DNA from 3 places in the Mesorhizobium waitakense genome. Region 3 is predicted to be linked to each of the others. Evidence: predicted binding sites of a transcription regulator. Region 3 holds the regulator's gene; each other region holds the start of a gene.
The links. Region 3 encodes LexA, which represses DNA repair genes until DNA is damaged. Its sites were predicted from a motif close to TGTTCNNNNTGTGTTCNG; they were not measured.

Region 1 (10,267 bases), on a different contig from region 3:
CGCCATAACCGGGGACAACCTGTTGAGGCTCCACATCTAGAGCGCGTCCGCCGCGGCGTGCCTCCGGAGGCAATGGCAGACGAGGAAGCCCCCATCCTCGATCGATGGATCCTTGCCCAAAGAATTGTTCCCTCCCTTGCCGGGCTCTCGACTGGACATCCCAAACTCGGCGGCGAGAACCGGCTGATCAACACGTCGGATTTGTGGCTGCTGTCTGAAGACCGTGCCTGGGCGAGGACGCTCTCAAGATGGTACAGACTTGGACGTGCTGTCGAACAGTCCGGCCTCGATTCTTGACTGCCCCAGCCATGACATCCAGGGATTCGACTTTCGACCGTCATTTTGATCGCCGCCTGAAGGCTGCGAAAGCCGGCTTGCATCTTCCGAGCGAGGAAGAATTGCTGCGCGGCATGGCGTTCTTTGGCGATCGACTCGGAGACGATATCCGGGAATACGCAAGCCGCCTGTCACGGCGGATGAAGAAGCGCGGCCGGGTCGAACTTTTGCCCCTTGCCAATTGTCTCGACGACCTCGCCACTGAACAATCTGAGGACGGTATCAAAAGTGTCGAATCCGCGCTCGACACCGCCGAAGTCGTAAAGGGGATTCCGGCCGAAGCCTGCCGCCTGCGCTGTCAATTCTACCTTGCCGTGTTTGGCGATCCGCAGGCTGCGGCGGCGGTCGCGGGCGAAGCGGCATCGCTGGCGATGCGCGACTTCAATGAGGGCAAAGGCCCGCGAATGCTTTGGCGGGCGCTCGCGTGGAGCGCTCTGTCACGTACTCTCATCTTTACTCGCTACGTCGACAGCTTCCATGTCTCGCGGACTTCGCTGTTCCGGATGCTTCTGAATTATGAAGCCGAGTTGAAGTCGGCAATCCTACGCGCACGGCTGGTGGACGGACCGACGAAGAAGGACGCGTCGGCGAAGGAGGCGTCGAGAGATGACGACATCGAGGACCTCTCCGAAGACGACGCGGAAGCCGAACCCGCGCCGAATAATTCGGTGGTCGTCATTCGCTCCATCGGCAACTCGACCACATCGGAAGGAAAGCGCGTAGCCGTCGCAGCGTCGCCATCCGCAACCGCATCCCTCGCGGCTCATTTCGGGTGTAGGAGAAATCGCAACTCTCGCACCATCCGGCGGGGCGGGCTCCATCCCTCGTTTCTGGAACGGGCTCCTTACTTCCCCGATTGATGCACCATCCCTCGTCCCGATTGCTTCTCATGTGCTCTCTCCTGCGCGACACGCGCAGAACGAGAGCCGGTGCCGGGCTCGAAATCAAGCCGCCTCCAGCGATCGGGATCTAAGACAGGCCTCTGCCGACAATTGCCTGTTTTCGCACAACTATTTCTACTTCAAGGATTCGAGGGTAAGGATCGAAATCTGCTCGGCGTTCCCAGGAAACCTGTGATCGCATCGCGAGCAACAGCTGCCAAAGAATTCAGCGCCCTCAATTACCTGTGGATAACTGGAACGAAGGTTGACCGTTGAGCGGCCGATGCCTCGGCGGCCGGCCAGTTTGGCGAATCACCGAGCCATGTCGTTCGCGCCTGTAGGTCCACGAGACCTGGGCAACCCTAGGGTTATTTTCCAAGAAACCGTTCGCCGTGGAGGCCGCCCTGATCCATCGATTTCCGTCGGCCCGCGCCGGGCAGCTGACGCATGGGTTGGCTGCCTGACATCGTCCTCATAGGTGCTGGCAGCTAGGCGGCTCTTTTACCAGCCAAACAATTGGAGGCGTGTTCGAGTATGGTGAGGCGTCGCATTCGCTGCGAAAGTGGCCGATGTCCTCAAGGCTCGCCGAGCAGTCACGTTCGGACGGATGAGATCAGAACGACGAAAGGCATTCCTTTGCGATGCCTTCACCTTCCGGACATGCCTGCGTGTGGAGTCGCAATTAGCCGTTCGCGGACCGTCGATCGGCGACGGCTCCACCCCCCCCTCGTTTTGTTTACACTTCGAGATACCGCATTTTCACTTAGGAAATCACCCTCGCCGGCCAATCGCTGGAATGAGGCAATTCGCTAACGATACCCGTAGGTTGATTAGAATAGTTTACAAAGCGGCAACTACCGCACATTAGAACGGGATTTCGTCGTCCAGTTCGCGCGACGAACCGCCGCCACCGCCGCTCTTGGCGCCGCCACCACGATTGAAGCTTTCGCTCGGGCTGGACTGGCCGAAATCGGAACCACGGCTGCTGCCGCCACCGGCATAGCCGCCGACCTGACCGCCCTCACCCTGGCCGCGTGCGTCGAGCATCTGCAGCTCGCCGCGGAATTTCTGCAGCACGACTTCCGTCGTGTACTTGTCGTTGCCGGTCTGGTCCTGCCATTTGCGCGTCTGCAACTGGCCCTCGACATAGACCTTCATGCCCTTCTTCAGATACTGCTCGGCCACCTTGGCAAGCTGATCGTTGAAGATGACGACGTTGTGCCACTCGGTCTTTTCCTTGCGCTCGCCAGAATTCTTGTCGCGCCAGCTTTCTGACGTCGCAATGCGGATGTTGACGACCGGCTCGCCCGAGTTCAGGCGACGGATTTCCGGATCTGCACCGAGGTTGCCGACCAGAATGACCTTGTTGACGCTACCCGCCATGATATTTCTCCGCGCTCATCCGAAACAAATTTTTGTCGCAGCACCTTACAGGCTGCAGACCATCGCCGCCTGCTATGGCTGGCTTTTCCCACAAGGTTTTTGTTCCCTTTTCGTTCTATGACGCCCGTGGCGTTCTGTCAATGTTTGTCAGCAAGATGTAGTGTTCCGGTCCGAAATTTCCATGAAATCGGGAATGGGTCGGGGGTAATCAAATGAACTCCGTCACACATGAGGACCAGCCGCGCGAGCAATGGCGAGCAGGTGTGGGAACGCGTATGCATGTGTCGGCCAGCAACGGTGCATCGCAACTTTGCATATTCGAGCAATGGGTCGCGCCCACGGTCGGCGCCCCAACGCATTGGCATCCCGTCGAGGAAGTGCTGACCGTTATCGCCGGCAGGGCCGAGATGTGGATCGACGATGAGCACAACGTCCTGACCTCGGGCCAGTCTCTCGTTGTTCCCGCGAACAGGAAACACGGGTTCAAGAACGTCGGCACCGGAACGCTTCACATCCACGCTGTGCTTGCGTCGCCAATCTTCGAGGCGACGTTTGATGGACCTGCCGGGGTGGTGAGGCGCTGGCTTCCGACAAGCTCGTAAAAACAGCGCTTGCCAAATCAATAAGTATCGACTTATGCTTTCGTCATGATCGAAGCAGAGATTTTCCGCGCCCTTGCCGACCCGACGCGCCGCGCCGTCTTTGAGCAGCTTGCCGCTGGCGAAATGAGCGTCTCGGAATTGCGCAGCGGCATGACGGTGTCGCAACCCGCGGTCTCCCAGCATCTGGCGGTGTTGCGCAGCGCCGGCCTGGTGGTCGAGCGGCGAGCGGGCCGCAACGCCTATTATCGCGCCGATCCGCAAGGGCTTGCCCCCTTGCTCTCCTGGATCGAACGCTACCGGACCTTCTGGCCGGAGCGCATCGAAAGGCTGAAGGCGGTTTTGAAGGACATGGATCAATGAAGAGCATGGGATCAATGACAGACCAAAGCCACGCGGACACCAACACCGCGCCTGACGCGATCGAGTTTGAGTGCGACCTGCCGGAGCCGCCGGAAAAGGTGTGGCGGGCGCTGACCGTGCCGGAGTTGCTCGCCGCATGGATGATGCCGAACGACATCAGCCCTGAGACCGGCAGCCGTTTTGCCTTCGCCGGGCCAGAGGCGGCGATCGAATGCGAAGTTCTCGACGCCGAGCCCGAACGGCTGCTGCGCTATTCCTGGCGCGAGCGGCCGCAGCCAGGCGATGCCGGGCGGCAGGATCGGCTCGACTGCCCGCTCGACAGCATTGTCACCTTCACACTCGCCCGCACCGTCTCCGGCGGCACGCATCTGCGCATCGTCCATGACGGTTTTGCCCGAACGGCAATGCCCGCTGTTGCCATGGCCGGCCCCGGCTGCAGGCTTTCGTTGGGGTCGCGTAATTCAAGATGGCCGGTCGCGGCGAACACGCCTTTGCTGCTGCTGCGCGCGGCCTGAAAAACGAAACGGACGGAGACGAAACAATGAGCGGTCTTGCCAATCTGGTTCCGATGGTGATCGAGCAATCGAGCCGCGGCGAACGCGCCTTCGACATTTTTTCGCGCCTTCTGCGCGAGCGCATCATCTTCATCAACGGTGAAATCAACGACGACATCTCGGCGCTGGTCTGCGCGCAGCTGCTGTCGCTGGAATCGGACAATCCCGACAAGGAGATTTCGCTCTACATCAACTCGCCTGGCGGCGTGGTGACCAGCGGCTTCGCCATCTACGACACCATGCAATACATAAGCTGCCCGGTTTCGACAGTGTGTATGGGCTTTGCCGCTTCGATGGCCTCGTTTCTGTTGATGGCGGGTACGGCCGGGCGTCGCATCTCGCTGCCGAACGCCACGATCCTGCTGCATCAGCCGCTGGGTGGAATCCAGGGTCAGGCCTCCGACATCCAGCGCCATGCCGAGCGCATCGGCCAGACAAAGCGGCATATGGCCGAACTCTATGCGCAGCATTGCGGCCGCACCTATGAAGAGGTCGAGCGCACGCTGGACCGCGACCACTTCATGACGGCTCGCGAGGCTCAGGCCTGGGGTCTTGTCGACCATGTTTTCGATACGCGCAAACAGGCCGCGTGAGGCTGAAGCGCGTCGCCGGCTGTCGAAGGTTTGACGACGCCGGTCTGGTCGCCTCGTCGACACGTCACTATAACTGGGCGATGACCGACACTCATCCGTCCAGAATATTGCATCGCGTCATCGCCGTTGTCGTGGTCGCTCTTGCCGGCTCCATGAGCGGCACGGCCCTTGCCGACGACAGCTCGCCAGCGGCGCGGAAAGGCGCCCTGCCCGGCGTGACCGGCGACTATCGCATCGCCAAGCCGGCTCCGCAGCCCGAACCCGACGACGCATCCCCCAGCAATGGGAACGGCCAGTTCAAGATCGGCGACACGGATGTCAGGATTTCCGGCAGCATCATCGTTGATGTCGGCGCTGGCGCCACCGGGCTGCCGCGCCACTGAGTGCACGATCTGTCTGCGTCGTGCGCCGCGCCTATGGTCGACAAAGCAAGCCGCGCATGAAAACGGCCCCGCCGTGCTTTGCGCAAACGGCTGGGGCCTTTTTGGATCTCAAATCCAATTTTGCCGGGAGTGTACTGCCGGCGTTTGATTTCGGATGCTTCGCGGCATTCAGCCGACGATCCGACTAGCCGTCTCTGATTTTTGTGGGATATGGCAGGTCACGGTTTGTCGGGTGGCGCAAACGCTAAACCCTGGCACTTATGCCTGCCACGGCTCCAGCGACACGTGGAGCCTCAAGGGACTGTCCGGTGGCGTCATGCTCCACTCCATTGTCCGTTGCGACGTGTCGTCCCGAAGCGCAAATCGCAACTGCCTGCGGCGTCTCGCAGGCCGCCTCTGGGCGGCGAGGCCATCGAAAGACGGCCGGCTTCGTTGACTAATGAAGTCTGCTCCCCTGAGTCGGTGGCGTCAACCATCAATAGCCGGTTACCGAAAAACGTGATCGCCGGGAGGTTACGTACAAGTCAGTTTTTGCACAGCTTTGTCAGGAGCGTGTTCGGCCTTTGTTCTTTGCGCTTGCCCGTTCACGCGAAAGACGGTTAAACGCTTTTGTCGGGAATTGTGGCGTCTCTCGACGTGGCGGCAAAATTACCTACATAGGGGATGGCCGGGAAAACCCGCCATTCCAGGAAATTCCAGATTCTGAGGCGGCGACCGGCGATGGCCGACCATAAATATCTTTCCATTCGCGGGGCGCGCGAACACAATTTGAAGAATGTCGACCTCGACCTGCCGCGTGACAGCCTGATCGTCATGACCGGCCTGTCCGGGTCCGGCAAATCGTCGCTTGCCTTCGACACCATCTACGCCGAAGGCCAGCGTCGCTATGTCGAGAGCCTGTCGGCCTATGCGCGGCAATTCCTCGAAATGATGCAGAAGCCGGACGTCGACCAGATCGACGGCCTGTCGCCGGCCATCTCGATCGAGCAGAAGACGACCTCGAAGAACCCGCGTTCGACCGTCGGCACCGTCACCGAAATATACGACTACATGCGGCTTCTGTTCGCGCGCGTCGGCATCCCCTATTCGCCGGCCACCGGCCTGCCGATCGAAAGCCAGACAGTGTCACAGATGGTCGACCGTGTGCTGGCGGTCGAGGAAGGCACCCGCCTGTTTATCCTGGCGCCGATGGTGCGCGGCCGCAAAGGCGAGTACCGCAAGGAATTGCTGGAACTGCAGAAGAAGGGCTTTCAGCGCGTCAAGGTCGACGGGGTCTTCTATGAAATCGCCGACGTGCCGGCGCTGGACAAGAAGTACAAGCATGACCTCGACGTCGTCGTCGACCGCATCGTCGTGCGTGGGGATCTCGCCACCCGGCTAGCCGATTCCATCGAGACGGCACTGAGGCTCGCCGATGGGCTGGCGGTCGCCGAATTCGCCGACAAGCCGCTCGACGCCAGCCAGACCGGCGAGGATTCGGTCAACAAGTCCAAGAACGAGACGCACGAGCGCATCCTGTTCTCGGAAAAGTTCGCCTGTCCGGTCTCCGGCTTCACCATTCCGGAAATCGAGCCACGTCTTTTCTCCTTCAACAATCCGTTTGGCGCCTGCCCGACCTGCGACGGTCTCGGCAGCCAGCGCGCCATCGACCCCAACCTCGTCGTGCCCGACGAGAACGTGTCGCTGCGCGACGGTGCGGTCAGCCCGTGGGCGAAATCGACCTCGCCCTATTACGCGCAGACGCTTGAAGCGCTGGGCAAGGCCTACAATTTCAAGCTCGGCGACAAGTTCAGGGATTTGAGCGCGGAAGCCCAGGAGGCCATCCTGCGCGGCACCGGCGAACGCGAGATCACCTTCCAGTATGATGACGGCCTGCGCTCCTACAAGACCACCAAGACTTTTGAAGGCGTCATCCCCAATCTCGAGCGCCGCTGGAAAGAAACCGAATCCGCCTGGATGCGCGAGGAGATCGAGCGCTTCATGTCGGCGACGCCTTGCCCGGTCTGCAAGGGCTATCGGCTCAAGCCCGAGTCACTGGCCGTGAAGATCGCCGGCAAGCATATCGGCGAAGTCACCGAACAGTCGATCCGCAACGCCGACAAGTGGTTCACCGACCTGCCAGCCTCGCTCAACGACAAGCAGAACGAGATCGCCGTGCGCGTCTTGAAGGAGATCCGCGAGCGGCTGCGCTTCCTCAACGATGTCGGGCTCGACTACCTGACGCTGTCGCGGAATTCCGGCACGCTGTCGGGTGGCGAGAGCCAGCGCATTCGCCTGGCTTCGCAGATTGGTTCCGGTCTCACCGGCGTGCTCTATGTTCTGGACGAGCCGTCGATCGGCCTGCACCAGCGCGACAACGCACGCCTGCTCGACACGCTGAAGCACCTGCGCGACATCGGCAACACGGTGATTGTCGTCGAGCATGACGAGGACGCCATCCTGCATGCTGACTATGTCGTCGACATGGGCCCTGCCGCCGGCATCCACGGCGGCGAGATCATCGCCCAGGGCACGCCGCAGCAGGTGATGGCCAATCCCAGTTCGATCACCGGCAAATATTTGTCGGGCGCGCTCGAAGTGGCGACGCCCGGCGTACGGCGCGAAGCGAAGAAAAACCGGCGGCTGAAGATCGTCGGCGCGCGCGGCAACAATCTGAAGAACGTCACCGCCGAAATCCCGCTCGGCACCTTCACCGCCGTCACCGGCGTGTCGGGCGGCGGCAAGTCGACCTTCCTGATCGAGACGCTGTTCAAGGCGGCGTCGCGCCGCATCATGGGTTCGCGCGAGCATCCGGCCGACCACGACCGCATCGAGGGCCTCGAATTTCTCGACAAGGTCATCGACATCGACCAGTCGCCGATTGGGCGCACACCGCGTTCCAACCCCGCCACCTACACCGGTGCCTTCACGCCGATCCGCGACTGGTTCGCCGGGCTGCCGGAAGCGAAGGCGCGCGGCTACCAACCCGGCCGCTTCTCCTTCAACGTCAAGGGCGGCCGCTGCGAGGCGTGCCAAGGCGACGGCGTCATCAAGATCGAGATGCACTTTTTGCCCGACGTCTATGTCACCTGCGACGTCTGCCATGGCAAGCGCTACAACCGCGAGACTCTCGACGTGCTGTTCAAGGGCAAGTCGATCGCCGACGTGCTCGACATGACGGTCGAGGAAGGCGTCGATTTCTTCGCCGCCGTGCCCGGCGTGCGCGACAAGCTCGATACGCTGAAGCAGGTCGGCCTCGGCTATATCCATATCGGCCAGCAGGCGACGACGCTGTCCGGCGGCGAGGCGCAGCGCATCAAGCTCGCCAAGGAACTGTCGCGCAAGGCAACCGGCAAGACGCTCTATATCCTGGACGAGCCGACCACCGGTCTGCATTTCCACGATGTCGCCAAGCTCCTGGAAGTGCTGCACGAGCTGGTCGACCAGGGCAACACGGTGGTGGTCATCGAGCACAATCTCGAGGTGATAAAGACCGCCGACTGGGTGCTCGACCTCGGCCCCGAAGGCGGCGACGGCGGTGGCGAACTGGTCGCCTCCGGCACCCCGGAAGCGATCGTGCGGGAAAAGCGCAGCTACACCGGCCAGTTCCTCAAGGAGCTCCTGGAGCGGCGCCCCGGAGGCAAGCGCGAAGCGGCGGAGTAACCTGTTGCCGGTGATGATGCACAACGACATCCGCACGGAGGCCAATGCCCTTGCGGATGTGCAAGGCGGTCCGGCACTGATCGAGTGGTTCGGATTCGTTCCAGGTTTTCACGATGCAGAGTTGCTTGAGATCGAGCTGTCTTCGAAGCGCTCGGGACGGCTTAGGTTTCATGCTTTCCGGATGACGGACAGAACCGATGACCAAGGGTATTACATCCTCGATCGTCATGTGCTCATCACCCTGGCGTTGGAAGACGTGAGCGAAGTCACGCTAGCCAATTTCAACCTGATTGGCATTGTTGGGTACTTGGTCATCACGAAGGTGGCGGAAGGCTACTGCGTTCTGTGGGATTCGTCCTTCGGCGTCGAAGGCAAGGTCGTGGCGAAGCACGTGCTTGTCGAATTCGAGGAATGGCAAACAGAGCCTGCCCTAGGGGCGGCGGAATGAACAACGGCCTCATCTCTGTTCAGAGCCGTTTCGGCGTTACCGAGGCCATTGATCGTTTGGCTGAAACCGTCAGTCGGGCTGGACTGCACGTGTTCGCACGCATCGATCACGCGGCCGGCGCTCGGGAAGTCGGCGCCTCGCTGCGTCCGGCAGAACTGCTGATCTTCGGCAATCCGAAAGGCGGTACGCCGCTGATGCAGGACCAGCAGCTTGCCGGCATCGACCTGCCAGTGAAGGCGCTGTCCTGGGAGGACGAACGCGGCAAGGTCTGGTTGTCCTACAACGATGCGCGTTGGCTGGCTGAACGCCACGGCCTGGGCGACGTCAGCAGCACCGCCGTGGCGGCGATCACTGCCGGCATGGCGAAGGTGATCGCGGCCGCTGCCGGAATGGATCAATCATGAGGCTTGCCCGCCCCGAAGATCTCGCCGCGATCATCTCGCTGACGGAAGCAGCCTATGCTCCCTACAATGCGGTACTCGACGCACCGCCGATCCCGGTTACCGAGGACTACGCCCCGCGCATCGAACGCGGTGAAGTCTGGCTGCTGGAGAGCGGCGATCAACTCGCCGGGCTGCTAACCCTGGAACGGCATGAGGATCACGCGATGATCTTTTCCGTCGCGGTGTCACCCGCCTTCCAGGGCAAGGGTTTCGGCATTGCCCTGCTCAATCACGCGGATGAGCAGACGCGTCTTTGGGGCCTGCCAGAGGTGCGGCTCTACACCAACGCCAAAATGGAGCGGAACATCGCGCTCTACCTGGCCTATGGTTTCCACGAAACGGGTCGCCGGCCCAATCCATATCGGCCAGGATGGGTGCTCGTCGACATGGCGAAGCCGGTCAACAAGATCACGACGGGCTGATTTTTCTGAATTCGGGAGGATGGCTAATGAGTAAATCGGGAACAATCCGCTCCGGCATGGGCGGCTGGACGTTCGAACCCTGGGATACGTCCTTTTATCCCGAAAAGCTCTCCAAGGCCAAGCAACTGCAATATGCCAGCAGGCAGGTATCGAGCATCGAGGTCAACGGCACCTATTATTCCAGCTTCAAGGAGCCGACCTTTGTCAAATGGGCGAGCGA
Region 2 (10,267 bases), on a different contig from region 3:
CTGTAACCCATGTATCCGGTTCAAAGTGTTACCCATCTATCGGCTGGACACAGGCAGGGCGACGAGGGGCGGCGCGACTTAAAGCGCCTTCGCAATCCGCGCCGCCAGCCTTGCGTTGTTCTCCACCAGCGCGATGTTGGTCTTCAGGCTCCTGCCGCCAGTCAGCTCCAAAATCTTCCCCAGCAGGAATGGCGTCACCGCCTTGCCGGTCACGTTGAGTGCTTCCGCGGCCTTCTGCGCGGCCTCGATATAGCCAGCCATCTCTTCGGCTGGGATTTCGTGGTTTTCCGGCACCGGATTGGCGATCAGCATGCCACCGGCGAGCCCCAGCGCCTGCCGGGTCTGGTAGAAATGCGCGATCTCTTCCGGTATGTGCAAGGTCAGCGGCGCGCGGAACGGCGAATGCCGCGACCAGAAGGCCGGCATCGTCTCGCAGCCATGGCCGACCACGGGCACGCCGCGCGTTTCCAGCACTTCCAGCGTCTTTTCGATGTCGAGGATGGCCTTGGCGCCGGCCGATACGACGATGACCGGCGTGCGGGCCAGCTCGTCGAGATCGGCTGAGATGTCAAAACTCTTTTCCGCGCCCTTGTGCACGCCGCCGATGCCGCCGGTGGCGAACACCTTGATGCCGACCATATGCGCGGCGATCATCGTGGCGGCGACCGTGGTGCCACCGGTGCGCCCTTGCGCCACCGCGAACCCGAGGTCGGCGCGCGACAGCTTCATGGCGTCGCCGGTCATGGCAAGGGACTCGCGCTCGCCGTCCGAAAGCCCGATCTTGATGCGGCCGCCAACCACGGCGATCGTCGCCGGCACGGCGCCACCGTCGGTGATGATCTTTTCGACATCGGCCGCCATGGCGCCATTGTCGGGGTAGGGCATGCCATGGGTGATGATGGTGCTCTCCAGCGCCACCACCGGCCGGCCAGCAGCCAGAGCCTGTGCGACCGGCGCGTGGATATCGATGAAGGGGCGGGCGGTCTCTGGTGTCATCCTGATCTCCAATCCGGAGCTATGCGCATCCACCTGGAGGCGCGAAAACACTCCGGCACTATGAACTGGCCCGGTCTCATGCCACTTCCTGCGCATCCGGCACAAGGGCCAGCGCCTCGGTGAAGCTCGCCGTGGTGAAATCGGGAACGGCATCGGCGCTTTCGATGGCCAGCGTCGCCGCGGCAATGCCTTCGCGCAGGGCCGCGCGCAAGGGCACGCCGCGCAGCAAGGCAGCGACCGTCGCACCCGCCAGCGCATCGCCGGCGCCGGTGACGTCAGCGACTTTTCTTGGCGCCGGCGGCAGGATCGAGAAGGTGCCGGCTTCATCGAAGCCCAGCATAGGAGCGCCGCCCGCTGTCACCACGCCGCTTTTGAGCCCGGCGCTTTTCAGCCCGTCGACGATGTCCTGCCCTGAGGCCGCACTGTCCAGGCCGGCTAGTGCGACCGCCTCGCGCCGGTTCATGAAGACGACGGCCAGATTGCCGAGCACCGACCTCAGGCGCACGATCTTGGCCGGCGAAATGGCAATGGCGAAGACGGGTTTACCGGCGGCGAGTGCCACAAGCCGCTCCAGTGCCGCCGTCGGCAGGTTGGCGTCGCAGAAGACGGCATCGGCGGCAGCGATCACCTCTCGCACCTTCGAGCGCCTGACCTGCTTGGGAAATGCCAGCTCATAGAGCGCCATGTCGGCGAAGCCGACGATCAATTCGCCCTCGTTGTCGATCAGCGCCGTATAGCTCGGCGTCGTGCGATCGAGGAACACGGCGGACAGGTCGACAATACCGGCTTTCGCGATGGCTCGTGAAACCGTATCGGCGGCGGCATCGCCGCCGCGCACCGACAGTAGCGAGGCCGAAACGCCGTGCCGCACGGCACTGCGCAACGCGTTGAAAACGCCGCCGCCGACATCCTCGCGCATCGTGCCGGGATTGGACGCGGCCGGCACGTAAGCGCCGGACACCTGGCCGCGCCGGTCGATATGGGCGCCACCTACGGCCAGTACTTTCGCGGATTTCAGCATGCCGGCGATATGACCTTTGTAATTCCAGCCGCACAAGCGCTAGGCTGTGTGACGAAGCTTCGCATGCAGGGTAGCGATTCGGCCGATCGAAACAATCGAGCCGCCTGGCCCATTGCGAGGTGCATCCCTGATCGAATCCCTAGGACAAAAAAAGAACAGATCCGGATATTGATTGTTTTTCAGATATTTGAACCCCCTTGCCAAACGAGAACAAAAAAGGTACAAATAGACAGGGATTACGGATTGTCCGGCCTTCATTGACGACCAAGGGGTGATGTATCATGGCTCAGAATTCTTTGCGGCTGGTAGAGGACAAAGCGGTGGACAAATCAAAGGCTCTGGATGCGGCGCTGTCGCAAATCGAGCGGGCTTTCGGCAAGGGCTCGATCATGCGGCTCGGCGCGAACGAGCAGGTCGTCGAGATCGAAACCGTGCCGACCGGCTCGCTTGGCCTCGACATCGCGCTTGGCGTCGGTGGCCTGCCGCGCGGCCGCATCGTCGAGATCTACGGGCCGGAAAGCTCGGGCAAGACAACGCTGGCGCTGCACACTGTTGCGGAAGCCCAGAAGAAGGGTGGCATCTGCGCCTTCGTCGATGCCGAGCATGCGCTCGATCCGGTCTATGCCCGCAAGCTTGGCGTCGATCTGGAAAACCTTCTGATCTCGCAGCCTGACACCGGTGAGCAGGCGCTGGAAATCTGCGACACGCTGGTGCGCTCCGGTGCAATCGACGTGTTGGTGGTCGATTCGGTCGCGGCGCTGACGCCACGCGCCGAAATTGAAGGCGAGATGGGCGATTCGCTGCCCGGCCTACAGGCCCGCCTGATGAGCCAGGCGCTGCGCAAGCTGACCGCCTCGATCTCGCGCTCCAACACCATGGTCATCTTCATCAACCAGATCCGCATGAAGATCGGCGTCATGTTCGGTTCGCCCGAGACCACGACGGGTGGCAACGCGCTGAAATTCTACGCCTCGGTCCGCCTCGACATCCGCCGCATCGGCTCGGTCAAGGACCGCGACGAGGTCGTCGGCAACCAGACCCGCGTCAAGGTGGTCAAGAACAAGCTGGCGCCGCCCTTCAAGGTGGTCGAGTTCGACATCATGTATGGCGAGGGCGTGTCCAAGACCGGCGAACTGGTCGACCTCGGCGTCAAGGCCGGCGTGGTCGAGAAGTCGGGCGCCTGGTTCTCCTACAATTCGCAGCGTCTCGGCCAGGGCCGCGAGAATGCCAAGCTGTTCCTGCGCGACAATCCCGACACGGCGCGCGAGATCGAACTAGCGCTCAGGCAGAATGCCGGGTTGATCGCCGAGAAATTCCTCGAGAATGGCGGCGCCGAGAGCGGCGACGACGGGTTCGAGGAAGAATCCGGCGCGATGTAGCAAACTCGTGCACAAGATGCCGGCCGAAGATCGGCCATAATCCTGTTCTATTATCTCAAGCTTATGTAATTGAGTTCAGTGTTTTCGCGTTCCAAACCGCCGGCTTTCGAGCCGGCGGTTTTTCGTTTTCTGGCTGGCGCTGATGGTCGGCAAGCTGGCGATTTGGACCAATTCCGTGTTTCTGGACAGGGTGCGGTGCGACCGCTAAAAGGCCAAGTCTATTTTCTTATGGATGTCGCCCAAAAGTGCGCAGCGGTTTTGGGACAGCGACATGCATGGAAGCAAAAACTTGAAGCGCGTCGACTGAATCCGTTTTCAGCGCGACGCGCTTTGAGACCCAGAGCCCATTTTCCGCCGGTTTGCCGGCGGTTTTCTCGAAAAGGCAGCATTCATGAGTGGCGTGAACGAGATCCGGTCGACATTTCTCGACTACTTCCGCAAGGAGGGTCACGAGATCGTCGCGTCGAGCCCGCTGGTGCCGCGCAACGATCCGACGCTGATGTTCACCAACGCCGGCATGGTGCAGTTCAAGAACGTCTTCACCGGCCTGGAGAAGCGGCCCTATTCGCGCGCCTCGACCGCGCAGAAGAGCGTTCGCGCCGGCGGCAAGCACAACGACCTTGACAATGTCGGCTACACCGCACGCCATCTGACCTTCTTCGAAATGCTCGGCAATTTCTCCTTTGGCGACTATTTCAAGGAGCGCGCCATCGAGCTTGCCTGGAACCTGATCACCAAGGAATTCGGGCTCAACAAGGACAAACTTCTGGTCACCGTCTATCACACGGACGATGAAGCCGCTGGCTTCTGGAAGAAGATCGCCGGGTTTTCCGACGACCGCATCATTCGCATCGCGACCTCGGACAATTTTTGGGCGATGGGCGACACCGGACCGTGCGGGCCGTGCTCGGAGATATTCATCGACCGCGGCGAACACATCTGGGGCGGCCCTCCCGGCAGCCCGGAGGAAGATGGCGACCGTTTCCTCGAATTCTGGAACCTGGTGTTCATGCAGTATGAACAGGTGACGAAGGAAGAGCGCATCGACCTGCCGCGCCCGTCGATCGACACCGGCCTAGGGCTGGAGCGCATGGCGTCTATCCTGCAGGGGGTGGAGAGCGTCTTTGAAACCGATCTATTCCGTCACCTGATCGACGCGGCGTCGTCCGCCATTGGGCACGGTCCCGACAAGGAGACGGTCGCGTCCTTCCGCGTCATCGCCGATCATCTGCGCTCGTCGTCTTTCCTGGTCGCCGACGGTGTGCTGCCGTCGAACGAAGGCCGTGGCTATGTCCTGCGTCGCATCATGCGCCGCGCCATGCGTCATGCGCAGTTGCTCGGTGCCCGCGATCCCTTGATGTGGCGCCTGGTGCCGGCCCTGGTCCGCGAGATGGGCCAGGCCTATCCGGAGCTGGTGCGCGGCGAGCAGTTGATCACCGAGACCCTGAAGCTCGAGGAAACCCGTTTCCGCAAGACGCTGGTGCGTGGCCTCGGCCTGCTTTCGGAGGCGACGGAAAAACTGGGCGCCGGCGACATGCTGGATGGCGAGACGGCCTTCAAGCTCTACGACACCTACGGCTTCCCGCTCGATCTGACGCAGGACGCGCTGCGCCAGCGCAGCATCTCGGTCGATCTGGCTGGCTTCACCAATGCCATGGAGCGGCAGAGGGCCGAGGCGCGCGCTCACTGGGCAGGCTCCGGCGACGCCGCCACAGAGACGATCTGGTTCCCGGTGCGCGAGAAGGCGGGCGCCACCGAATTCCTCGGTTACGAGACCGAGCAGGCGGAAGGCCTCATCCAGGCGCTTGTCAGGGACGGCAAGACCGTCGACAGCGCAAGCAAGGGCGACGCGGTTGCCGTGGTCGTCAACCAGACGCCGTTCTATGCCGAGTCCGGCGGCCAGATGGGCGACACCGGAATCATGTCAGGCGAAGGCTTCTCGATCGATGTTTCCGATACGCAGAAGAAGGCCGATGGGCTGTTCGTCCATATCGGCAAGATGGCCAGCGGCACGGTCAAGACCGGCGCTGTCGTCGAGCTCAAGGTCGACCATGACAGACGCTCGAGGCTGCGTGCGAACCATTCCGCGACGCATCTGATCCATGAGGCGCTGCGCGAGGTGCTGGGTAGCCATGTCGCGCAGAAGGGTTCGCTGGTTGCGCCCGAGCGCCTGCGCTTCGACATCTCGCACAACAAGCCCATTTCGCCCGAGGATCTCGAAGAGGTCGAGCGCATGGCGAACGAGATCGTCGTCCAGAACGGCCCGGTGAGCACGCGCCTGATGTCGGTCGACGACGCCATTGCCGAGGGCGCCATGGCGCTGTTCGGCGAGAAGTACGGCGACGAGGTGCGCGTCGTGTCGATGGGCACGGGCCTGCATGGCGCCAAGGCCAACCGGCCCTATTCGGTCGAACTCTGCGGCGGCACGCATGTCAGGGCGACCGGCGATATCGGCCTGGTGCGTGTCGTGTCGGACAGCGCGGTCGCCGCCGGCGTGCGCCGCATCGAGGCTTTGACCGGCGAGGCCGCGCGCAAGCATCTCGACGAGCAGGACCGGCGTTTGAAATCGGTGGCCGCGACGCTGAAGATCTCGCCGGCCGACGTGCCGGCGCGCGTCGAGGCGCTGCTCGACGAGCGCAAGAAGCTCGAGAAGGAACTGACCGAAGCGCGCAAGAAACTGGCGCTGGGCGGCGGTGCCGCGGCGGGTGCACCGTCGGAGAACGAAACTGTCGCCGGCGTCGGCTTCCTCGGCAAGGCGGTTTCGGGTGTTTCGCCGAAGGATCTGAAGCCGCTGGCCGATGCCGGCAAGAGCTCGCTCGGTTCCGGCGTCGTCGTCTTCGTCGGCGCCGGCGACGACAACAAGGCGAGCGTCGTGGTCGCTGTCACCGATGATCTGCTAAGCCGTTTCAGCGCCGTCGATCTGGTGCGCGTGGCCTCCGCAGCATTGGGCGGTCAGGGTGGCGGCGGACGGCCCGACATGGCGCAGGCCGGTGGCCCGGACGCCTCGAAAGCCGGTGATGCGATCGCCGCGGTCAAGGCGGCGCTGGAGGCAGCCTGAAAGTCCCTGCATGAAGGTGCTCGTCCTTGGCGGCTACGGTCTGATCGGCGAAGCCGTCGTCGGCCGTCTGCTTCGCGACGGTCATCATGTGGCCGGCCTTGGTCGCGATGTCGTGGATGCCGAGCGGCGCTGGCCGGCGGTACGCTGGATCGCCGCCGACATGTCGCGGCTGCTTGCCGCCGAGGACTGGCTGCCGGTCGTCACCGGCATGGACGCAATCGTCAATGCGGCAGGCGCCTTGCAGGACGGCCCGCGCGATCGCCTCGACGCCATCCACCGGGATTCGATGGTGGCGCTGGTCGCGGCTTGCGAACAGGCCGGCGTGCGCCGTTTTGCGCAGATTTCCGCGATCGGCGCCGACCTGTCCTCCGCCGACGCGTTCTTCAACAGCAAGGCGCAAGGCGACAGGGCTGTCGCAGGCTCTTCGCTGGAGTGGACGATCCTGCGCCCAGGTTTGGTGATCGCGCCCGCCGCCTATGGCGGGACGGCACTTTTGCGCGCCCTTGCGGCCTTCCCCGGTTTTATCCCTGCCGTCATGTCGCGCCAGCCGATCCAGACCGTGGCGGTCACCGACGTTGCTGAAGCGCTCTCGCGCGCGGTCGCCGGATCGCTGCCGCCCCGTACTGCCGTCGATCTCGTCGAGGCGCAAGCCAGACCGCTCGCCGATGTTCTCCTGGCCTTTCGGGCATGGCTTGGCCTGCCGCGGGCGAAGGTCGTACCGATGCCGGCCATTGTCGGCCGTCTTGCTGCCGCAACCGCCGATGGCCTGGGCCTCCTTGGCTGGCGATCGCCTTTGCGCAGCGCAGCCCTTGCCGCGCTGGCGCGTGGCGTGACTGGCAATGCCCGGCCTTGGAACCAGATTTGCGGCCATCCGCTTCAGCCGCTGGAAGCAACGCTGGCCGCCATGCCGGCCCATGTCCAGGAGCGATGGTTCGCGCGCCTCTGGCTGGCAAAACCTGTCATCTTCGGCTGCCTGGCCCTGTTCTGGCTTGCTTCGGGCATCATCAGCCTGGTCCGGCAAGACGAAGCCGCTTCCATTCTTGTGTCACGCGGCGTGTCGGCGAATTTTGCGGACGTGGCGGTTCTTGTCGGCGGCGCTGCGGATATCCTTGCCGGCGCGGCGGTTCTAGTCCGGCCTTTTGCCCGGCCAGCGCTGCTGGCGATGATAGCAATCACGCTGTTTTATCTGGCGGCGTCGACGCTTCTCGTTCCCGATCTATGGCTCGCGCCGCTGGGGCCGCTGGTCAAGACGATCCCCATGCTGTGCCTGGTGCTTGTGGCGCTGGCGGTCGTCGACGAGCGATGAACCTCTGGGCCGACATACTGCGCTGGACGCATGTCATTGGCGCCACGGTTCTCTTTGGCACCGGCGCCGGGATTGCCTTCTTCATGCTGATGGCGCCGCGCACCGGTCGCGCCGAGCTCGTCGCCCATGTCGCGGGCACGGTTGTCATCGCCGACACCATATTCACGGCAACCGCGGTCGTCGTGCAGCCCATCACCGGCGTATTGCTTGCTCGGGCATTGGGGTGGCCGCTGTCCGAGGGCTGGATTGTACTGTCGCTGCTGCTTTATGTCGTGACGGGTCTGTTCTGGCTGCCGGTGGTCTGGATCCAGATTCGGATGCGAAATCTGGCGCGACAGGCGGTTATCGAAAATCGACCGCTGCCCGCCGAGGAAAAGCGCCTTTTTCGCATCTGGTTCGCTTGCGGTTTTCCGGCCTTCGCTGCCGTGCTTGCCATCCTTTGGCTGATGGTCGCCCGGCCGGAGATCAGTTTTTTCGGAGGATGATGTGCCCACGCTGACCATGTACCAGGTCGATGCTTTTGCCGAGCGCGCCTTTCAGGGCAACCCCGCTGCCGTCCTCATCTTGCAGGACTGGCTGGCGGACGAGGTGATGCAGGCCATCGCAAACGAGAACAATCTTGCCGAAACCGCCTTTGCGCGGCCGAACGGCAAGGGCTGGGACTTGCGCTGGTTCACACCGGTTCATGAAGTCGACTTCTGCGGACACGCCACTCTGGCGACCGCCCATGTGCTGGCCTCGCAACACGATGTGGCCGATGACATGGCCTTTGCCACGCGAGTGGGCGAGTTGCGGGTCTCTCAGCGGCAAGGCGCCTACCAGCTCGATCTGCCATGCTTTCCGCCGCAGCCTGTCGACGGCGAAACCATGCTGGCGCTGCAGGAGATATTGTCGCCGCATCCGGTTGCGGGCTTTCGCAATTTTGAGAACCTGTTCGTCGAGCTTGCCGACGAGCAATCCGTCCGGTCCTTCGTTCCCGATCTGCTCAGGATCGGGGCTTTTCACCCGCTCGGCCTTGTCATTACCGCGCGCGGCCAAACGCATGATTTCGTCTCCCGCTATTTCGTTCCCGGAGCCGGCATCCCCGAGGATCCGGTGACCGGCTCCATTCATGCGACGCTGGTGCCGTACTGGGCTGAAAAACTCGGCAAGACCCACCTGTCCGCCTTCCAGTGCTCACAGCGCGGCGGGCATCTTTTGTGTGACCTGGCAGGCGATCGCGTGCTAATCCTGGGTCGCGCCAAGACCTTCATGAAGGCGGAAATCTATCTTCCAGAATGAACAACGGGCGCAGGCTGATCAGGCCGCAGGACCGCTCGCGGCAAAGCCTGGACGGGCCGCGATCCGGTCCCACCAGGCTTGACCCTCTGGGAACTCGGCGAGCAGCTTTTGCCCTTCGGCGACCTTGACGAAATAGCCGATGATCGGCGCCGCATGCAGATCGGCGAGCGTCAGCTGGTCGCCAAGCCACCATGGACCCGGCGCTTTCAGTGAGGAGAGCGTCCGAAGCGCCTTGCTCGCCTGCGAAAGCCCGTTGGCGATCAACGCCTCGTCGCGTGCCTCCTTCTCCAGCCGCTCGACGGCGACATCCCAGACCATCGACCGATAGGCATAGGCGTCGAGCATGCCGATGATCTGGTTCATCCGCGCACGGCCGCGCGGATCCTTCGGCTGCAGCGCCGGCCCGTCAAAGGCTTCGTCGACATAGCCCGCGATCGCGCTCGTCTCGAAAAGGCGAAACCCGTCATGCTCGAAGGCCGGGATGCGGCCGAACGGGTGATGCTCGAAATACCAGGCGGGAATGCCCTCGGCGGCAAAGACATCGACCGGCACGAGCCCGTAGTCGATGCCTTTCTCCTCGAGCACGAGCCGCACGATGCGCACATAGACGCTGTAGTCCGCGCCGTAGACGACGGGCTTGCCCATGGTACCCCTCCGGTCTTGGCCGGTTACGCCATCGCCTTTTGCAGGTTCTCGTCGATCTTGTCGAGGAAGCCGGTGGTCGAGAGCCAGGGCTGGTCGGGGCCGATCAGCAGCGACAGGTCCTTGGTCATGAAACCGCTCTCGACCGTCTGGATGCAGACCTTTTCCAGTGTCTCGGCAAAGCGCTTCAGTTCGGCATTGTCGTCGAGCTTGGCGCGGTGCGCGAGGCCGCGCGTCCAGGCAAAGATCGAGGCGATTGAATTGGTCGAGGTCTCCTCACCCTTCTGGTGCTGCCGGTAGTGGCGGGTGACGGTGCCGTGGGCGGCTTCGGCTTCCACCGTTTTGCCGTCCGGTGTCATCAGCACCGAGGTCATCAGGCCGAGCGAACCGAACCCTTGCGCAACGGTATCGGACTGGACGTCGCCGTCATAGTTCTTGCAGGCCCAGACATAGCCGCCGGACCATTTCAGGCTGGACGCCACCATGTCGTCGATTAGCCGGTGCTCGTACCACAGCTTCTTCGACTTGAACTCGGCCTCGAACTCGGCCTCGTAGACTTCCTGGAAGATGTCCTTGAAGCGCCC
Region 3 (10,267 bases):
CTGCTCGCCGACAGCGGGATGCGCGCCTGGCAGAAGCAAGGTTTTGCCGAGATTACCCGGCGCATGGCGACCGACAAGCCGTCCGGCGAGATCGCGGCGGGCGTCGTGCTTCGTCACATAAAAAAAGCGCCCTGACGGGCGCCTTTCTCAATCCGGAAAGCCCCGATCACCGCTTGGCGATCGGCACGTAGTCACGCTCCGGCGCACCGGTATAGAGCTGGCGCGGACGACCGATCTTCTGGCGCGGGTCCTCGATCATCTCCTTCCATTGCGCGATCCAGCCGACGGTGCGGGCGACCGCGAACAGCACGGTGAACATCGTGGTGGGGAAGCCCAGCGCCTTCAGCGTGATGCCGGAATAGAAGTCGACATTCGGGTAGAGTTTCTTCTCGATGAAATAGGGATCGGTCAGCGCGATCTTTTCCAGCTCCATGGCGATATCGAGCAGCGGATCGTCCTTGATGCCGAGCTCGCCCAGCACCTCATGCGCCGTCTTCTGCATGATCTTGGCGCGCGGATCGTAGTTCTTGTAGACGCGGTGGCCAAAGCCCATCAGCCGGAACGGGTCGTTCTTGTCCTTGGCGCGAGCGATGAATTCCGGGATGTGGTCGACATGGCCGATCTCGCCAAGCATGTTGAGCGCCGCTTCATTGGCACCGCCATGGGCCGGGCCCCACAGGCAAGCGATGCCGGCTGCGATGCAGGCGAAGGGGTTGGCACCCGATGAGCCGGCAAGACGCACGGTCGAGGTCGAGGCGTTCTGCTCGTGATCGGCGTGTAGGATGAAAATGCGCTCCATGGCGCGCGCCAGCACCGGATTGATCTTGTACTCCTCGCACGGCACGGCAAAGCACATATGCAGGAAGTTGGCGGCGAAGTTCAGCTCGTTCTTCGGGTAAATGAAGGGCTGGCCGATATGGTATTTGTAGGCCATCGCCGCGATCGTCGGCATCTTGGCGATAAGCCGCATGGAGGCAACCATGCGCTGATAGGGGTCGGAGATGTCGGTGGAGTCGTGGTAGAAGGCCGACAGCGCGCCGACCACACCACACATCACGGCCATCGGGTGCGCGTCGCGGCGGAAGCCGGTGAAGAAGCGCGACATCTGCTCGTGCACCATGGTGTGGCGCGTCACGCGGTAATCGAAATCGTCCTTCTGCGCCTTGGTCGGCAATTCGCCATAGAGCAGGAGATAGCAGACCTCGAGGAAGTCGCCGTGTTCGGCCAACTGGTCGATCGGATAGCCGCGGTGCAAGAGGATGCCGGCGTCGCCGTCGATGAAGGTGATCTCCGACTCGCAGCTTGCGGTCGAAGTGAAACCGGGATCGTAGGTGAAGGCGCCGGTGGTGCTGTAGAGCGAGGCGATGTCGATGACATCAGGCCCGACCGAGCCGCTTCGCACCTTGAACTCGTGCGTCTTGCCGGCGAATTCAAGCGTTGCCGTGGCCTCGTGGGTGTTGCCGCCCAAATCCAGTTTTTTCGCAGCTTCGGTCATTGCAAACTCCTTCTTGTTTCCTCATGCCGGCAAAGGCAAAATTCCGCAGAGCGACACGTCGAAATCACCGCAATGCGCGTATTCGCCACCGCATTCTAGGAGGTGCGTGCCAGATTGGGCCAGGGCCCAATGTTGCACTGCGAAACGCGCCTTTCAATGCCAATCTTCTTGGGCCAGTTCGCTCCTAATCGATTTGATCCGCTATGCGCGCCAGGCTTTCCTCGCGGCCGAGCACCGCAAGCACGTCGAACACACCCGGCGAGGTGCTTTTGCCAGTCAGGGCGGCGCGCAAAGGCTGGGCCACGGCGCCAAGCTTGTGGCCGCCGGCCTGCGCATAGTCGCGCACCGCGGCTTCAGCCGCAGTGGCCGTCCAGTCACCTGACAGGGTCGTCAAAGCTTCGTGAGCGCCGCGCAGGATCTTGCGCGCGTCTTCATTGAGCAGCAGTGCCGCCTTGTCGTCGATCGGGAGCGGCCGGGTGGCAAACAGGAAGGCGGCGCCGTCGACAAGTTCGACCAGTGTCTTGGCGCGCTCCTTCAGGCCGGGCAGCGCGGCCAGCAGCTGCGCCTTGTTCCTGTCGTCGAGGCGCGCGGCCATCGCCGGCCCCCCCTCGAGATAGGGCAGGGTGGCGATGAAGATGTCGAACAGCTCAGCATCGCTCATGCGGCGCATATGGACGCCGTTCAGCGCCTCCAGCTTGGCGAAGTCGAAGCGGGCGGCGCCCTTGTTGACATCGCCGATGTCGAACCAGGAGATCATGTCCTTGATCGACATGATCTCGTCGTCACCGTGGCTCCAGCCGAGGCGCGCCAGGTAGTTCAGCAACGCCTCCGGCAGGTAGCCCATGGCGCGATAGGCCTCGACGCCGAGCGCACCGTGCCGTTTCGACAGCTTGGCGCCATCGGCGCCGTGGATCAGCGGGATATGCGACATGGACGGCACGTCCCAGCCCATGGCGTCGTAGATCACCGTCTGGCGGGCGGCGTTGGTCAGATGGTCGTCACCGCGGATGATGTGGGTGACGCCCATGTCGTGGTCGTCGACGACGACGGCATGCATATAGGTCGGGTTGCCGTCCGAACGCAGGATGATGAAGTCGTCGAGATCCTTGTTGGGGAAGCGCACCTCGCCCTGGACACGGTCGTGCACCACCGTCTCGCCCGCGGTCGGCGCCTTGATGCGGATGGCGCCCTTGGCGCCTGCGGGCGCCTGGGAGGGGTCCCGGTCACGCCAGCGGCCGTCATAGCGGGGCGGCAGGCCCTTGGCGCGTGCTGCCTCGCGCATTGCCTCGAGCTCGGCAGGCGTCTCATAGCTGTAGTAGGCCTTGCCCATGCGCACGAGCTCCTCGGCCACCTCGCGATGACGCGGCGCGCGCTCGAACTGCGAGACGGCCTCGCCATCCCAGGAGAGGCCGAGCCAGGAAAGCCCGTCGAGAATGGCTGCGGTCGCGGCATCGTTGGAGCGCTCGCGATCGGTGTCCTCGATGCGCAGCAGCATCGTGCCGTCAGTGTGCTTTGCGTACAGCCAGTTGAACAGCGCCGTGCGCGCGCCGCCTATGTGCAGGTAACCGGTGGGCGAGGGGGCAAAACGGGTGACGACCTTGTCGGACATGAAACTCTCGGAAACCATCTGAAGCGGGGTGTGGTTGCATGGACTTTCGCGCATTGCGCGTTCATGTAGCATAGGGTGTCGAGGGCGCAAGGGGCAGACCCGATGGCTGGACGGGGCCGGGGCTCGGATCAGGGCGAGGACGCCGCTATTGGCGTCAGCGAACGGTCCCTGTTTGCGATGCCGCTGCCGACTACGTTGCCACCGCCATCACCCATGTTGCCGGACCCCGGCAACCCGCCGTTGCAAGCGGATGTCTCCGTCCCCGTCCCTGTTGCCGAAGCCGGCAGGATCGTGCGCGTGCGCCGGCAAATCGGCCGGATATCGCTGCCTCGGCTGCGGCACAGCGTGGCCACGGCAGCGGGCCTGGAGCTTGATCGAGGCGTAGCCTTCCTGCTGGTGCCGGTCTGCCTGGCGATCGGAGCGATCGGCTATTTTTCGCTGACGGTGGAACCAGATTTTGCAAAGCCTGTCGCGGTCGTCGTTCTGACGGGGCTCTGCGCGTTCGTCTCGCGTTCCAGGCCGAAAACCCATCTGTGTTTCATGGCTGCGCTGCTGTGCACGCTCGGCCTGCTCGCCGGCAAGGTCGAGACATGGCGGGCGGGAACGCAGATGCTGGGTTCGGAAATCTCGACTCAAGTGACCGGCCGCGTCGTCTCGCTTGACCGAATGGAGACCGGCCGCATCCGGCTGACCATCGACGTGACGTCGACCGCCAGGCCGAAATTGCGCTATGCACCAGAGCGGGTTCGGCTTTCGGCACGAAAGATCCCGGCAGAGATAACCGCAGGCTCCCTGGTCACCGGCTACGCCAAGCTGTTGCCGCCCACCGGCCCGGTGCGGCCGGACAGCTACGACTTCTCCTTCGACAGCTATTTCGCCGGCATCGGCGGCAGCGGGTTTTTCCTCAGCAATCCGAAGCTTGTCGCCGGCAATGACGACGACATGCCGCCTTCGGCCCGCCTTGCCTCGGGGATAGAAAATGCCCGCGAAGCCATCGCCGACCATATCAGGGGCAGTGTCGGTGGCGCCGAAGGCGAGATCGCCGCGGCGCTGATCGTCGGCGTGCGCGCCGGCATTCCCGATGAGATCAACGAAGCGATGCGGCGCACCGGCATCTACCACGTCATCTCCATTTCAGGGCTGCACATGGCGCTGGTGGCCGGCACCATCATGATGCTGATGCGCAGCGCCTTCGCCCTGTTTCCTGACTTTTCCGCGCGCAGACCGGTCAAGAAATACGCGGCCGCCGCCGCACTTGTCTCGATCGCCGCCTATCTCGTGATCTCAGGCATCGTCGTTGCCGCCGAGCGCAGCTTCATCATGCTGGCCGTGATGCTGATTGCCGTGCTGTTTGATCGGGCGGCGCTGACCATGCGCAACCTGGCGATCTCGGCGATCGCGGTCATTGCGGTGTCGCCGCATGAAGTGGTCGGCCCAAGTTTCCAGATGTCGTTCGCGGCGACCTCGGCGCTGGTCGGTGCCTATGCCGGCTGGTCTGATCATCGTGCGGCGAAAACGAAACCGCCGCCGCCACGGCGATCTCTGCCTGACTTTCTCACCAGAAAATTCCTGTCGGCGATGGGCGGCCTTGCCATGACCTCCATCATCGCCGGCTCTGCCACGGCGCTGTTTGCCATCTGGCATTTTCAGCGGGTGTCGCCGCTCAGCCTGTTCGCCAATCTCGCCATCATGCCAATCGTCTCGTTGGTTGTGATGCCTTTCGCCGTCCTCAGTGCACTGGCGATGCCCTTTGGCGCAGATGGTCCCTTTCTTTACGTGATGGGCAAAGGCCTGACGGTGATGATCGCTATGTCCGGATGGATTTCCGAGCGCTCGCCGGTCGACGCGGTCGGTTTGATTTCGCAGCAGTCCGTCCTGCTGGTGGCGATTGCCTTGGTCATCGCGACGATGGCCACGACATGGCTACGGCTCGCAGCCCTTCCGTTCGCGCTTGCCGGCCTGTTGACCGTCTCGGACACGCGCGCACCGGACGTGCTGATCTCGGAGGACGCCCGGCTGGTTGCGCTGCCGATCGGGGGTGGCGAACTCGCCGTCAGCCGGGCACGCCCGAACGAATTCACGGTCGACAACTGGAAACGCGCGCTGACATCCGAAACCATCGTCATGCCGGAGGTGTTCAGCAAAGGAGACGGGCAATTCGAGATAGCCGATGCCGCCGAGCTGCCGTCGGGCGCGCCTTTCTATTGCACATCAGGCATTTGTCTCGCCAAGCATCCGTCTGGTGCGATCATCGCGCATGTCGAAGACCGAAAGGACGCCTGGATGGCCTGCGGCTTCGCCGACCTGATCGTCATCAATGACGCCACGGCCTATGACCCCTGTCACAATCCGCTGGTGCTCGTCATCACCAAGCGACAACTGGCCCGCAAGGGTAGCGCGGCCGTCTTCTTCGATCGCCAATCGGCGATCACGCCTGCGACGATCAGCTTCGCGGTGGACAGCCCATACCGGCCCTGGCACACGCAGCGCAAGTTTTCGCGCGAGGCGAGGGGCCTGCCACCCTACCGCAAACCCGAAAAGCCGGTCGCAAGCCCTGCTCAGTAGCGCCTGATCAGCCCGACGAGCTTGCCTTGCACCTTGACCCTGTCCGGTCCGAAAATGCGGGTTTCATAGGCCGGGTTGGCGGCTTCGAGAGCAATCGAGGCACCCTTGCGGCGGAACCGCTTCAGCGTCGCTTCCTCTTCATCCACCAGCGCCACAATGATCTCACCCGGGCTGGCTGTATCGGCGTTGCGGATGATGACGGTATCGCCGTCGAAGATGCCGGCCTCGATCATCGAGTCGCCCTTGACCTCCAGGGCATAGTGTTCGCCGCCCATGATCATGTCCGGCGGCACCGAGATCGAATGCGTCTGGTGCTGGATGGCGTCGATCGGCACACCGGCCGCGATGCGTCCCATGACCGGGATCGACACGGCGGAAACCACGTCGTCGTCATTGCCGGCCGAAGGCATCCGCGAAGACGCAGGCTTGAGTTGCCGGCCAAGGCCGCCTTGACCGAGGCTGCCCTGGATGACGCTTGGCGAGAACTTCTTTGCCGCGTTGAGGCCTGGCGCGATCGAATCCGGTAGCCGCAGCACTTCCAACGCGCGCGCCCGATTGGGCAGGCGGCGAATGAAGCCGCGCTCCTCCAGCGCCGTGATCAGCCGGTGGATGCCGGATTTGGAGGCAAGGTCGAGCGCTTCCTTCATCTCGTCGAAGGATGGCGGAATGCCGCTTTCCTTGAGCCGTTCATGAATGAACATCAGCAGTTCGTGTTGTTTGCGCGTCAGCATGGCAGCCCCCAGGTTACCCAAAACCAGAATCGGAAAAACAAACCCAGAACAAACACTATCTGTTCCAGTTGTGTTCCGCAACCGTTTAAAGTTTAATGAACTTGTTAAGGCGGCTGAAATTATTCGGCGCCCCGGCAGTGGGTCGCATCGACGCTTGCCTGCCACCGCCGAGCGCTTGTTGGATTGAAATTGCTATGGTTAATGGCCTGTGGCCCACCCTGTGTCGGGCTTGGCCTCGGCTAACGCTGGAGCTCGACAAGAGGGCTCGGTTCACTTCACCGGTCGTGGCTCCCGTGAACGAAAGGGAACCAAAATGCCAACTTTGGCGGGAGGAAATTGCCCATTTCGCCTTTGCCTTGTTCCTCGTCGCATTACCGCTTGTTTGTGATGCCGCCGCCGGCATGGACATAGACATGCAGCGTGTAGCCGATGTGGGCAACCATCAGGGTTTTCGCGCGCTCGATGTCGCGATCCAGCGCCGCTTCCATGAGCGCGGTATGATGTTCGATCGCGACGGCCTGGCGCAACGCCTCCATGGCCTCTTCGTAGCCATGCTGGAGACCGGCGGCCGCCCGCAAGGTTGGCGCCAGGCCAAGAAAGCGGTGATGGCGACGAAACTGATCCGCGATCGTGGAGTGGAAGGTCAGCAGCCAGGGGGACGCCGCCGCGCTGAGCAGTGCCGCGTGGAAAGCCTCGTGCTTTTCATCCCATTCGTCGACCACTTCGTCGGACGGGTCGTCGACCGCGGTCCTGCTGCGCGACAGCCGGTAATGGGCGGCAACGACGGCGTCCTCCCATTCACGGCCGCCTTTCTCCATCGATTCCTGGAGCAGAGGCAGTTCAACCACCAATCTGGCGCGTGACAGATCTTCCAACTCGTTGCGCGAGACCGGAGCGACGGCAAAGCCGCGATTGCTGATGGCGGTCACCAGGCGCTCGGCCTCCAACCGCGAGAGTGCCTCGCGCAGCGGTGTCCAGCCGATGCCGTAGCTGTTGCGCAACGCGCTGAGCTTGAGCGGTGCGCCGGGCTTCAAACGGGTGGTGAGGATATCGCGGCGCAGCAGCCTGTAGGCTGCTTCTGTCTTCGAGAAGTGCTCGTCGTCCAGCATAGCCGTCCATCCGTACCGCTTGGTCGGGTGATTATATATGAAATCCTTTCATTGCGTAAATTATATATAATGTTTGACAACTCCCAAGGGACTTGCCCATGATCGCCAACGGTTTCACCTGATATGTTCATCTGAGCACGCTCATGCGCGGGGATAAGTCGACCATGAATGCAACTCCCGATCTCGCTGAAATCGAGGTGATGGATGCCGCGGACCCGCTACGCGCCATGCGCGATCGTTTCGTCTTGCCGCAAGGGGTGATCTACCTCGACGGCAATTCGCTTGGTGCGGCTTCACCCGCCGTCTTCGACGAACTGAACAAGGCCGCGACACAGGAATGGGCGCAGGACCTCATCCGTGCCTGGAACACCGCCGGCTGGTTCGACATGCCGGTCGAGCTCGGCGACCAACTCGGACGCCTGATCGGCGCCGCGGCCGGCCAAACTGTGGTCTGCGATACGACGTCGATCAACATCTACAAGGTGCTACATGCGGCGCTCGCAATGCGGCCGAATCGGTCGGTCATCGTCGCCGAGGGCGACAGCTTCCCGACCGATCTCTATATGGCCGAGGGCGTTGCTTCGACGCGGCCGGGTACGGTCCTGCGGCTCGAGGGCGTCGATGCGCCTGATATCGAGGACCTGATCGACGAGCGCGTCGCCGTTATCCTGGTCAACCACGTCAACTACAAATCCGGCCAGTTGCGCGACATGGCGGCGCTGACGCGCAGGGCCCATCAGGCCGGTGCGCTGATCGTCTGGGATCTCTGCCACACCGCCGGTGCGCTGCCAGTCGAACTCGACGGCGCCAATGCTGATTTCGCCATCGGCTGCACCTACAAGTACCTCAATGGCGGCCCGGGTTCGCCAGCCTTCATCTATGCTGCAAAGCGGCACCATGGTGATGTCTATCAGCCGCTCAGCGGCTGGTGGGGGCATGCGCGGCCGTTCGCCTTCGAACAGGGCTATGCCGCCGGCATCGGCATCCGCCGGTTCTTGTGCGGCACGCAGCCGGTGTTGTCGATGCGGGCGCTCAAGGGCGCCCTGGACCTCTGGAACGACGTCGACATGGCGGCGGTGCGCCAAAAGAGCATCGCGCTGACCGATCTGTTCATCCAGCTGGTCGAAGCAAGGTGTGGCGCCTACGGGCTCGAGCTTGAAAGTCCGCGCAACGGCAACGAGCGCGGCAGTCAGGTGTCATTCATCCACCCCAGCGGCTACCAGGTGATGCGGGCCTTGATCGAGCGCGGCGTGATCGGCGATTTCCGCGCGCCTTCGACTATCCGCTTCGGCTTCACGCCGCTCTATGTCGGCTACAAGGATGTCTGGCAGGCGGTCGAGGTGCTGGAAGATATCCTGCGCACGGGTGCCTGGCAGGATGCGCGCTTTGCGGTCAAGACTGCAGTCACGTGAGAGTACGTCGCCCAAAAATGTGTAGCGGTTTTGGGTCAACGACATACGCAAAGCGGAAACAGATCAGAGCCGGGTGCGAACTGTCCAGAGCTCCGGAAACAGGACGACCTCGAGCATCTTCTTCAGGTAGGACGCACCCGACGTGCCGCCGGTGCCGCGCTTCAGGCCGATGATGCGTTCGACCGTGGTCACATGATTGAAGCGCCAGCGGCGGAAATAATCCTCGAAGTCGACCAGTTTTTCAGCCAGCTCGTAGAACATCCAGTAGCGCTGCGGGTCGCGGTAGACTGCCTGCCAGGCGACCAGGACCGCTTCATTCTCCGTGCGCGTCTCACGCCAGTCGATACGGTTGGCGTCGGCACCGATGTCGAATCCGTTGCGGGCGAGCAGCAGCAGCGCTTCGTCGTAGAGCGACGGTTCGGCCAGGATCGCATCAAGTTTCCCGCTGAGGTCCGGCCGGTGCTTGTGCGGGCCGAGCATGGCGAGGTTGCGGTTGCCGGCCATGAACTCGATGGCGCGATACTGCCAGGACTGGAAACCCGAGGACTGGCCGAGCGCGTCGCGGAACTCGGTGTATTCGCTGGGTGTCATCGTCCGCAGCACGTCCCAGGCGTTGTTCAACTGCTCGAAGATGCGGGCGACGCGCGACAGCATCTTGAAGCTCGGCTCGAGGCGGTCGGCGCGGATCGAGCGGATCGCGGCACCGATCTCGTGCAGAGCAAGCTTCATCCAGAGCTCGGAGGTCTGATGCTGGATGATGAACAGCATCTCGTCATGCGCCGACGACAGCGGCGTCTGGGCTTCCAGCACTTTCTCCAGGTGCAGATAGTCGCTGTAGGACATGCGCTCCTTGAACGACATCTGTGCGCCTTCGGACGCCGGATCGTATGGCTCGCTCAACTGATTTTCTCCGTGCGCAGTCGGAAGCGCTGGATTTTGCCGGTCTGCGTCTTGGGCAACGCAGCAATGAACTTCACAGATCGCGGATATTTGTAGGGCGCGATCGTCGCTTTGACATGGTCCTGCAGGCGCTTGATGGTCATCGCGTCAGGTGCCACACCTTGCGCCAGCACGACATGCGCCTCGACGATCTGGCCGCGTTCGGCATCCTCAGCGCCGGTGACAGCGCATTCGGCGACGTCCGGGTGCGCCAGCAGCGCTGCCTCGACCTCGGGGCCGGCGATGTTATAGCCGGCGCTGACGATCATGTCGTCGGAGCGCGCGGCGAAATGGAAGAAGCCGTTCTCGTCCTGGCTGAAGGTGTCGCCGGTGAGGTTCCAGCCGTCGCGAACGTACTCCTTCTGCCTGTCGTCAGCCATGTAGCGGCAGCCGGTCGGGCCGCGCAC

Region 1: AC07FD_RS02440 (single-stranded DNA-binding protein) is a predicted target of LexA. The motif match lies at 2,701-2,718, and genes of this name have one in related genera.
Region 2: recA (recombinase RecA) is a predicted target of LexA. The motif match lies at 2,158-2,175, and genes of this name have one in related genera.

The regions. Positions count from the first base shown of each region.
Region 1 is NZ_JBWKME010000013.1:236,206-246,472, reverse strand. It holds gene AC07FD_RS02450 (DUF6634 family protein) at 73-297, shown strand; gene AC07FD_RS02445 (hypothetical protein) at 309-1,196, shown strand; gene AC07FD_RS02440 (single-stranded DNA-binding protein) at 2,082-2,600, opposite strand; gene AC07FD_RS02435 (cupin domain-containing protein) at 2,876-3,202, shown strand; gene AC07FD_RS02430 (ArsR/SmtB family transcription factor) at 3,248-3,562, shown strand; gene AC07FD_RS02425 (SRPBCC family protein) at 3,577-4,077, shown strand; gene AC07FD_RS02420 (ATP-dependent Clp protease proteolytic subunit) at 4,104-4,709, shown strand; gene AC07FD_RS02415 (hypothetical protein) at 4,706-5,092, shown strand; gene uvrA (excinuclease ABC subunit UvrA) at 5,813-8,734, shown strand; gene AC07FD_RS02405 (hypothetical protein) at 8,739-9,182, shown strand; gene AC07FD_RS02400 (DUF302 domain-containing protein) at 9,179-9,586, shown strand; gene AC07FD_RS02395 (GNAT family N-acetyltransferase) at 9,583-10,047, shown strand; gene AC07FD_RS02390 (DUF72 domain-containing protein) at 10,074-10,267, shown strand, end outside.
Region 2 is NZ_JBWKME010000076.1:2-10,268, forward strand. It holds gene AC07FD_RS17295 (pseudouridine-5'-phosphate glycosidase) at 79-996, opposite strand; gene AC07FD_RS17300 (carbohydrate kinase family protein) at 1,073-2,017, opposite strand; gene recA (recombinase RecA) at 2,299-3,396, shown strand; gene alaS (alanine--tRNA ligase) at 3,788-6,454, shown strand; gene AC07FD_RS17315 (SDR family oxidoreductase) at 6,465-7,760, shown strand; gene AC07FD_RS17320 (DUF2269 family protein) at 7,757-8,245, shown strand; gene AC07FD_RS17325 (PhzF family phenazine biosynthesis protein) at 8,247-9,041, shown strand; gene AC07FD_RS17330 (glutathione S-transferase family protein) at 9,060-9,686, opposite strand; gene AC07FD_RS17335 (NADP-dependent isocitrate dehydrogenase) at 9,710-10,267, opposite strand, start outside.
Region 3 is NZ_JBWKME010000162.1:8,762-19,028, reverse strand. It holds gene lpxB (lipid-A-disaccharide synthase) at 1-135, shown strand, start outside; gene gltA (citrate synthase) at 167-1,495, opposite strand; gene gltX (glutamate--tRNA ligase) at 1,680-3,104, opposite strand; gene AC07FD_RS30765 (ComEC/Rec2 family competence protein) at 3,207-5,669, shown strand; gene lexA (transcriptional repressor LexA) at 5,663-6,400, opposite strand; gene AC07FD_RS30755 (GntR family transcriptional regulator) at 6,772-7,509, opposite strand; gene kynU (kynureninase) at 7,674-8,921, shown strand; gene kynA (tryptophan 2,3-dioxygenase) at 8,985-9,821, opposite strand; gene AC07FD_RS30740 (AMP-binding protein) at 9,818-10,267, opposite strand, start outside.